Regions from separate parts of the Acetobacterium wieringae genome, predicted to be linked through region 1. Evidence: riboswitches for the same ligand, from Rfam matches in the RefSeq annotation. Region 1 holds a riboswitch; each other region holds the start of a gene.

The links. Region 1 has a riboswitch for cyclic di-GMP ahead of CHL1_RS09910 (stalk domain-containing protein). Riboswitches for the same ligand answer to the same signal wherever they lie in the genome.
Region 2: it holds a riboswitch for cyclic di-GMP, as region 1 does, so the genes downstream of both, CHL1_RS00870 (type II secretion system protein) here and CHL1_RS09910 (stalk domain-containing protein) in region 1, are expected to answer to the same signal.
Region 3: it holds a riboswitch for cyclic di-GMP, as region 1 does, so the genes downstream of both, CHL1_RS08950 (prepilin peptidase) here and CHL1_RS09910 (stalk domain-containing protein) in region 1, are expected to answer to the same signal.

Annotation. Positions count from the first base shown of each region.
Region 1 is NZ_CP097897.1:2,029,547-2,032,653, forward strand. It holds gene CHL1_RS09905 (sensor domain-containing diguanylate cyclase) at 1-1,398, shown strand, start outside; cyclic di-GMP riboswitch class I at 1,475-1,558, shown strand; gene CHL1_RS09910 (stalk domain-containing protein) at 1,637-2,902, shown strand.
Region 2 is NZ_CP097897.1:178,174-181,280, forward strand. It holds gene CHL1_RS00860 (GspE/PulE family protein) at 1-80, shown strand, start outside; gene CHL1_RS00865 (type IV pilus twitching motility protein PilT) at 95-1,147, shown strand; cyclic di-GMP riboswitch class I at 1,554-1,657, shown strand; gene CHL1_RS00870 (type II secretion system protein) at 1,832-2,344, shown strand; gene CHL1_RS00875 (hypothetical protein) at 2,684-3,082, shown strand; gene CHL1_RS00880 (prepilin peptidase) at 3,101-3,107, shown strand, end outside.
Region 3 is NZ_CP097897.1:1,827,566-1,830,672, forward strand. It holds gene CHL1_RS08930 (Flp family type IVb pilin) at 1-147, opposite strand, end outside; gene CHL1_RS08935 (Flp family type IVb pilin) at 204-371, opposite strand; gene CHL1_RS08940 (Flp family type IVb pilin) at 432-599, opposite strand; gene CHL1_RS08945 (Flp family type IVb pilin) at 652-819, opposite strand; gene CHL1_RS08950 (prepilin peptidase) at 997-1,551, opposite strand; cyclic di-GMP riboswitch class I at 1,631-1,715, opposite strand; cyclic di-GMP riboswitch class I at 1,795-1,879, opposite strand; gene CHL1_RS08955 (DUF2325 domain-containing protein) at 2,365-2,703, shown strand; gene CHL1_RS08960 (DUF3793 family protein) at 2,700-3,107, shown strand, end outside.

The sequences.
Region 1 (3,107 bases):
AACCCCTTTATTGCTGACATCACGGTCTATGACAAAAACCACATCATGCTGGGTAGCGGTCAAACCGAAACCGACCCGGCCCGGATCGCCATGATTGATACCGTCATCAGTAATGGCACCGACCAGATCATCACGGGCGACCTGGGCCTGCTTGATCAGGAATACATTTATGTCAACACCTTCCCCGGCGGCATGAACGATTCCCAGAAGGTCATTGCCATCCGTTATCAGTATGACGATATTATCCGCCAGATCAATGGCACCCGGATGGCCACCCTGCTGGTCTTTCTGACTTACACCGTCTTTAGCCTGCTGCTGATCTATTTCCTGGTGACCCGCTCCATCACCGAGCCTTTGATCCGCCTGACCAACCGGATTAAAGGGGTCTCCGGCACCAACCTGGATTTTTTCATGCCGGTTTCCGGCAGCAACGAACTGGGCCAGCTGACCCAGTCCTTTAATGAGCTGTCGGCCAAGCTGCAGTCGACCCTGGTTACCAAAACCTACCTGGAAAACGTCATCGATTCGGTCGGTGATATTCTGATTATTATGGATAGTGATCTTAAAATCCTCCGGATCAATCAATATACTAGGCTGTTTCTGGGCAAGCACTGTGGCCAAATCGTCGGTAGCCCGATTGACACCATCTTTGACGGCAGTAGCAGCCTGCGTGATTTGCAGGCAAAGTTGATTTTAAACCCCCGCCTGGAAAACATCGAAGGCACCATGATTAAAGACAACCATCAGAAAACCACCGTAATCGCCTCGATTTCTGCCTACCGCAGCGAGGATGGGCAAATCCTCGGCTATATCTTAAACGCAAAAGACATCAGTAAAACCAAGCAGATCTTAAAAAAACTGGAAGAATCCAACCTGTTTTTGAAAAAGCAGGAGTCGATTCTGCTTACGCAATCCACCATCGATGCCCTCACCGGAGCCTGCAACCGGGGCTGTATCTTTAACATTCTGGAGGATATCCATGCCAATACCCCATTACTTTATTCGACCTTTTCGGTGATGATGATCGACCTTGATCATTTTAAATCCGTCAACGACCGCTTTGGCCATCAGGCTGGTGATACGGTACTGGTGGAAACTGTCCAGATCATCATGGATAACCTCCGCAAAAGCGATTTTCTGGGCCGCTATGGCGGCGAAGAGTTCCTAATTGTGATGCCGGACACCACCCTCAACGAGGGCTACCAGATTGCCCAGCGGATCCGGATCAAAATCAAAGATACCCGTTTCTACCACGATCGCATCGAGCTGACCATCAGCGGCGGAATTGCCGAGTGGGATCACAACAGTGTCAGCGAGCTGATCGAAACGGCCGACCGGCTCCTCTATCAGGCTAAAAAACAGGGCCGCAACACCATTTTGCGGACCGAAAAATCTTAATCAAATTAACTATATTCAAAACATTGAATTATCCCTTGCAATCGCTTGCGATCTGATTTATAATAAAATCAAATATCTCCGATAATGGCAAACCTGGTGAAAGTCAGGGACGCAAAGCCACGGGTCTAAGGCATTTTGCTACGACAGCCGGGTTGCCGAAGAGGGCGCAGGGTCTTTAACTGTATGCCTTTTTAGGCATACAGTTTTTTTAATGGAGATCAATTGAAAGGAGTCTTTTATGAAAAAAAGATTGTTTCTCGTTTTGGTCCTGGCACTGGCCCTTTCCACCCCAGCAACGGCTTTGGCTGCCCCAAAGAATTCAGACAAAAGCAATGGCAATGCGTCCCCTAAAAAGGATGTCGTCGTTGCTCCCGCTCCGGTTCCTGAACCGGTGGTGGTTCCGGTTGAAACTGGCACCCCTGACAGCAGCGAACCGACTGTGACTGATCCGGTCACTGAACCCGTTGAAGATGGGACCACTGAAGCAGTAACCTCCCCGGAAGTCAGCAAACCCGGTAAAAAACCGGCCAAACCGCAACAAGTCTTCAAACAGGAACTGAACGAAAAGAAAAAAGAACTGACCCAACAGAAAAGTCTTTTAGCTGAAGAAAAAGAAGCCCTCGAAGCCGAACTGGCCGATCTGCTGGCAGCTGGCGACACGGCCGGAGCCGAAGCCCTGCAAGCCGAGCTGGACAGTCTCCAAAGCGAACTGGCGGGACTCCAATCACAAATCAAAGCGATCATCAATCAGCGCTATATGGTGGTGAAAACCATGTATAGCGATGAAGAACTGGCCCAGTTTGAAAATGTTTCGGCTCTGATTGAAAAGATGATGGAAGATGCCAAAGCCCTGGATGCCGGCAGTGTTACCATTAACAATCAGCTGATTAAATTTGATGCGCCCGCTTACATCAAAGGCGGTGACATTATGGTTCCAGTTAAGGCCATCACTGAAAAATTGGAAGCCGAGGTAGTCTTTAATGAAGAAACCAAAACCCTGACCATCACCAAAGACACGGCCGTGATCGAAATCACCGCGGCTGGCATCACCGCCACTATCGATGGCACCCCGGTGGATATCACCGACCGGGTTCAGGTTACCTGCGGTCGTACCTTTATTCCCCTCGATCTGCTGGCAGAAATCCTGAATCTTGATGTCAGTTACGACAGCGACACCGGTATCGTCGATGTCGATGATCCGGCGACTGAAACGCCTGTCGATGACGGCAGCACCGATCCCGCCACCGAAACCCCAGTTGACGATTGCACCACCGATCCAGTCACCGAAACCCCAGTTGACGATGGCACCACCGATCCGGTCACCGAAACCCCAGTTGACGACGGCACCACCGATCCAGCCACCGAAACCCCGGTTGACGATGGCACCACCGATCCAGTCACCGAAACCCCGGTTGACGATGGCAGCACCGATCCGGCCGCTGAAATCCCGGTCATTGAACTGACTCCCGACCCCGTTGTCCCGGAATTGGAACCGGTTGTTTAATTCATTTAATCATCTATTCTGAATCAAGATATCTGGCAAAAGCAATTTTGCTGAGATAAATTTTCTTCTTCTTTTGCCAGCCTGAGCACTCAGTTCAGGTTGGCCTTTTTTTGTGTAATTTTTCGATCGTATTTGAATCCTTTTTGAGGGTAATAATATTCGCTACAATAAAAAACCATTTGATGGGAGCTTACCGTTTTTTTTT
Region 2 (3,107 bases), 1.9 Mb from region 1:
GAAAAAGTGTTGCCAATCTGACCATCCGAGGAATCACCTCAATGGAAGAATTTCTTAAATTATCATACTATGTAGAATAAGGAGGAGCCTGAGAATGCGTTTTTTAGATCTGGTCAACTATGGTCGCCGCAACGATTGTTCAGACATTCATTTATCCCGGGACCTGCCCCCGGTTTTTAGAAAAAACGGTCGCCTCTATCAGAGCGATTTTGAGCACAACCCGCAGCTGATCGAACAGCTGATTTTCAGCATTCTGACCCCGGCGGAGCGCAAAAAGCTGGAAGATGGAAGTGACCTGGATTTTTGCCATGTTACCCCGGAAGGGCTGCGGCAACGGGTCAACATCTATAAACAGCAGGGCAGCTATGCCGCCGCCATCCGCCTCCTTAACGATACCATCCCCAGCTTTGAGGAACTCAAGCTGCCACCGATTATCCGCAAGCTGGCATCGGAGCCCCGGGGCCTGATTCTGATTACCGGGCCCACTGGCAGCGGGAAATCCACCACCCTGGCTTCGATGATTGACTATATCAATGTCAACCGGGCGGTTCATATCTTAACCATAGAAGATCCGGTGGAGTATAAGCATACCCACAAGCACAGCATTGTTCATCAGCGGGAAATCGGGGTCGATGCCAACTCCTTTGCCGCCGCTTTGCGCTCGTCCCTGCGGGAAGACCCGGATGTTATTCTGGTGGGCGAAATGCGGGACTACGAAACGGTATCGGCCGCCGTCACCGCGGCCGAAACCGGCCATCTGGTGCTGTCGACCCTCCATACCATCGGCGCTGCCAATACCATCGACCGGATCATTGATGTCTTCTCCCCCCACAGCCAGCAGCAGATCCGCACCCAGCTGTCCAGCATTTTAAAAGGGGTTGTCACCCAGCAGCTGGTGCCCCTGGCCGATGGTTCTGGTCGGATGGCCGCTCTGGAAGTCCTAATCGGTACCGATGCGGTGCTGAACTTGATCCGTGAAAATAAAACCCACCAGCTGGCCTCGGTGATGCAAACCGGTGGCCGCGATGGCATGAAAACCCTCAATGCGGACCTGGCCATGCTGGTTCGGGATCAGAAAATCAGCTACGAGGTCGGCCTTGAGTGGGCCAGTGATAAGCAGGAGTTTAATCAGTATTTTGGACGATAGCCGGGCCATTACGATAACTTGGGCATCAAATGCGTAGGGGCGGCTATCAACCGCCCGAACAAAGTTATGTTGCAGCCAAACTCAAGTTTACTCGACGATATTACCAAAAGCACAATAGCTGTATATGCATTCCCCGCAATTCCTTTACAAAAGAACGGTTTATAAACGCTGTAATTCAGGGTGGGTTGCTAAAAAAACAGATGTAAGTCTAAGACGCAAAGCTTCAAGGTCGACGTTATGATGGTGGTTGAAACGCCAGCAAATAGGACAGCAGTTGTTAGTGTTGGATTTTTTTTATGCCTGTTAAGAGTCCCTTTATGCAGAGACTGGGGTAAGAATTGTCACAAATTTGTAAACTTTAACTTGACTTTTTAATGGGTATCAACTAAGATTAAACCTAAGTAAAATCAGAAAAAGGCAAAACAGGGGAAACCCTGGGACGCAAAGCTACAGGGTCTACAGCCGTGGTTAGTCCAATTAACCGCCACGCTACGACAGCCAGCTGCCGCACGGTATCAGTGCGGTTTTTTTTGAGCCCAAAATTGACAATAGGGGAGCAGGATTAAGGCAAAAAACAAGAGAGTGTGAGATAATCATTCTTAGCTGATAACAAGTATCGTATAGAAGTCATCGCCGGCGCAGATGATCATATAAAGCAAAAACGAAGTGTAAGGAGAAATGCAAATGGAGTTAATTAACAAGATACGGAAAAGCAGAAAAGGGTTTACCCTAGTGGAAATTATTGTGGTATTGGTGATTTTGGCGATCTTGGCGGCATTTACGATTCCGGCAATGTTGGGATTTGTGAATGATGCAAAGAAAAAAGCGGCAATAGCGGAACAGCGGGAGATTTACGTGGCAGCACAGGCAATCGCTACAGAGCATTTTGCAAAAGAAGGTTTGAAGGCGGGTGGAACTGCATTGGGTATGACTATAACGAGCGATTTACCTGTAGAATCAGAAGCTACTAATCTTGGTTCAGCGGCTGTTAGCGCTTCTGGGGCAACTGGCGTTGCTTTAGAATTGAAAAACTACTTAAATGGCGATATAGTTGCGAACACAACTGGAACTGGTGCTACAACAAATAATTCAACATGGACTGTCAAAGTTGATGCGAATGGACGTGTTTCAGAAGTTACATACACAAAAGATGGTGTAACGTTAGATCCACTAAAACCAAGTTCCGCTGTTAAATAAATTTAACGTGAGTCCTATGCGCCATAGGATATTTTCTCTCCCTCCCAGGCGCAAGCCCGTCATCGGGTTTGCGGGGGATGGGGAGATTTTTTATTTGTGATTTCCGGCTTAAGAGATTTCAAGCCAGTCATTGACTTGCTTAAAAAGAGTTATAACCGAACGGCACTAACAGCATCGTCAATTGGTGAGTTCTTTACCAACTCCCGCTAAAAAAGCCAAATTTTTACATTCCTTTAAGCCAATCCGGCGGATCACATGGTAAAATTAACCAACGTTTTGTCGTCAATCATCGCTGTCAAATTTTACGATTGGCAGCTTCACATCTCCGGGAGGTAAACCGTGAACCCAATTGCCAAATATCAGTTTCCTCCTGCCAAAAACGAGCTGGTTGCCTTTGATCGGGGGTTTCCCCTGGCGGCGGTCAGCATCCTGTTTTTTGTGGTGGTGATTATTGCGGGTTTGGTGCTGAGTAGCCAGCACAGCACTGATGCCGCCAATGCCCGGCTGGTCTATCTGGCCGCCCAGGCCAGAGCCATTGAGTCGGCGGCGACTGGTCACTACCAGGTGCCGGTGCAGGCTGATCTGCTTGATTATATTGGCGTTGAGGTCAATCAGGATGCGATCATCACCGTAGTCGATGAAAACCGGGATGCCACCATTGATCATATTATCTATCGCCGGGGCGGTCGGGTCACCAGCTATGCTCCCGGAAACCTCGAAGTTACTAAAGAAAATTAATGCGAAAGGAAAACGCCGATGGTTT
Region 3 (3,107 bases), 200 kb from region 1:
GATATCCGTAAAGAATTGACCAATTTGAGGGCCCAGTAACCAGATGGCAGCAATGGCAGCCAATGCAATCCCGGCAATAATCAAACCATACTCAACCATACCCTGTCCATCTTCTTCTCTAATCATGTGTGATAATCCGTTTTTCATTTTATTTTCTCCTTTTATTTAGTATCTTCGATAAATTTCTATTGATCTATTATCGTTTAAGCCGCTAATTGAGTACCGATATCGGTAAAGAACTGACCAATTTGTGGACCCAGTAACCAGATGGCAGCAATGGCAGCCAATGCAATCCCGGCAATAATCAAACCGTACTCAACCATACCCTGTCCATCTTCTTCTCTGATCATGCGTGACAATCCGTTTTTCATTTCTTTCTTCTCCTTTAAATTTTTTTAAATCGTGCTTAATTTCTTGAACAGTCTACTTCATTATGCAGCCATCTGCGTGCCGATATCCGTAAAGAATTGACTGATTTGCGGCCCCAGCAGCCAAATGGCGGCAATGGCAGCCAATGCAATCCCGGCAATAATCAAGCCATACTCAACCATACCCTGTCCGTCTTCTTCTCTGATCATGTGCATCAATTGATTTCTCATTTCAGTTTCTCCTTCAATATTTTATATTTGTTAGTCAAACTAATTAGAATCATTATGCTGCTAACTGAGTGCCGATATCTGTAAACATTTGCCCGATTTGCGGCCCCAGCAGCCAAATGGCGGCAATGGCAGCCAATGCAATCCCTGCGATAATTAAGCCATATTCAACCATGCCCTGTCCATCTTCTTCTCTGATCATGCGTGATAATCCTTTTTTCATTTTTTCTTCTCCCTTTTAAAAATTTTTCGTAATCGTTACCAAGTAAACTTGCTTTAAAACAACATTCCAAAATCTATCAGATGATTTGTGTTGATAAGATTTAAAATTAATACGGATACAAAACTGGAAGCCATAAATGGTCCCAGGGCGACCTTTGATTTCAAATTACCTTTTCGTCTAATGATCAGGTATGCTGTATAGATCATCAGAAAAAAAGTCATTATCATAATCGCAGAAATTATTCCATAAACACCCAAACAAAAACCAACCGCAGCAGGCATATTTTACGTCTCCCCAACCAGCGCCCTTTCCAATTATTGCTGGTAAAAAGAATATAATAAAACCAATTACTAAACCAAAGATATTCATTCCAATACTGGCAATCGGTTGCCCGGTAATGATGAAGGCACCGCCCACGAATATCGTCATTAATACCAGCTCATTGGGGATTTTTTTAATGCTGATGTCTACAGCAGAAAGAATGACACAGATTGAAAAGAGCAACATACATTCCAATGTTTTTGGTTCAAGTCCGTTGAGTTTTACAAAGACTAACCAGATGGTTGCGTTAAGCATCGCCCAAAATATTGTATCTGTAACACTACCGGATAACTGATGGTTGGTCAAGGTCTTGACTCGCTGTCTGACTAAATAATCAGTCGTTTTTTTCATTAATACTCCCGTCACTGCTCCAATTATAAAAACTTCTGCAGTTATCAGTAATTGATCCATCAGTATCCTCCATTCGTTTTTTGCAATAAAAAAGCAACGATTTACTCGTTGCAATTAAGGCGAATTAAATACACCTATAATCTGCAACTGGCTGTCATATAAATACTTATTTAGACCCTATAGCTTTGCGTCCTTACCTTTCGATAAGTTTGCCAAATATTAAATTGACCAACAACTGAATCGTATAGAATAAAAAAACAACGCATTGACACGTTGCATTATAATCATCATTAAAAAATGTGGTTGTGCAACTGGCTGTCATATAAATAATTACTTAGACCCTAAAGCTTTGCGTCCTTACCTTTCGATAAGTTTGCTAAATATTCTATTGGCATCATGATAAGGCATATATTATCAATTGTCAAGTGAATATTTTGCGAATTATTTTTTTTATTATATTTGCAGCAGTAATATTTTGCTCAAAATACTATAGATTACTACTGACATTAAATATAAGATATTCATTATATGCGCCGATGTTTCTTGTGCATCACTCGACTTTTGATTAATATTGTTGTGCAATTTTGTGATATTATTATCAATCATCAATTGTATTATAATAATCTAATGTTGCAGCCGTTTTTTTGATGATCAATGTTATTTCGCGAAAACTGTTAATCAATATAAAGTCAATGCTTAAAATACTGTATGTTGATTTATGCGGTATAATATTTAAATATGAGCTTTGTAGTCAGCCATAAAAACCAATAATAATTCCTTAATAAATGTTTAAAAATAATTGACAGCTGCTCCGAATTGTGATAAGTTATAATCAGTTAGTTATAACTAACACATGGGGATGGAGGGCACCAAATGAGCATTGTTATTATTGGCGGAAATGATCGCATGATTTATCAATATAAAGATTTATGCAAAGAATATGATTGTCGGGCTAAGGTTTTCACCCAAATGCAGGGTGCAATGAAAAAAAAAATCGGCGTCCCAGATTTGATTGTATTATTTACTGGGACGGTTTCGCATAAAATGGTAAACTGTGCGACCGATGAGGCAAAAAGACTAAATTTGCCCCTGGCACGGTCACATAGCAGCAGTTTGGCTGCATTACGAAACATTCTGGAGGAGCATTGTGCTCAATGTAAGAATTGCGATGGCTGTGTTTTAAAATCGCATACCCGGAAGATGTCGTCATGAACAAGTTCGAGAGAGAATTGATACGCCACTGTTCGCCTACATTAGCCGGAATGAAAACTGGTAATTTATTCAGTTATCCATTTACCAGCTATTGCCAACTCGCAGAGCAGCTGGAGCAGTGTAATAATACGTTGAATGCTCGTGGGGTTTATCTGGAGGTACTGAGGATAAATGCCAGTCGGGTTTTAATCTATGTTTATCGTCAAAGTCGACTGCTCAAAGACTTTTCATGTCCGCGGGTGGACAGCTTTCTTCAGGACATTGGTTATCGTACCGAGGATTTGAAATCTTGTCTGGAATTTTTATCCAAGCGGATTCAAGATTCCAGCGAATTTCCCCACGAGATTGGCTTGTTTTTAAGTTATCCGTTTGAAGATGTTCAGGGATTTATCGAGCATGAAGGA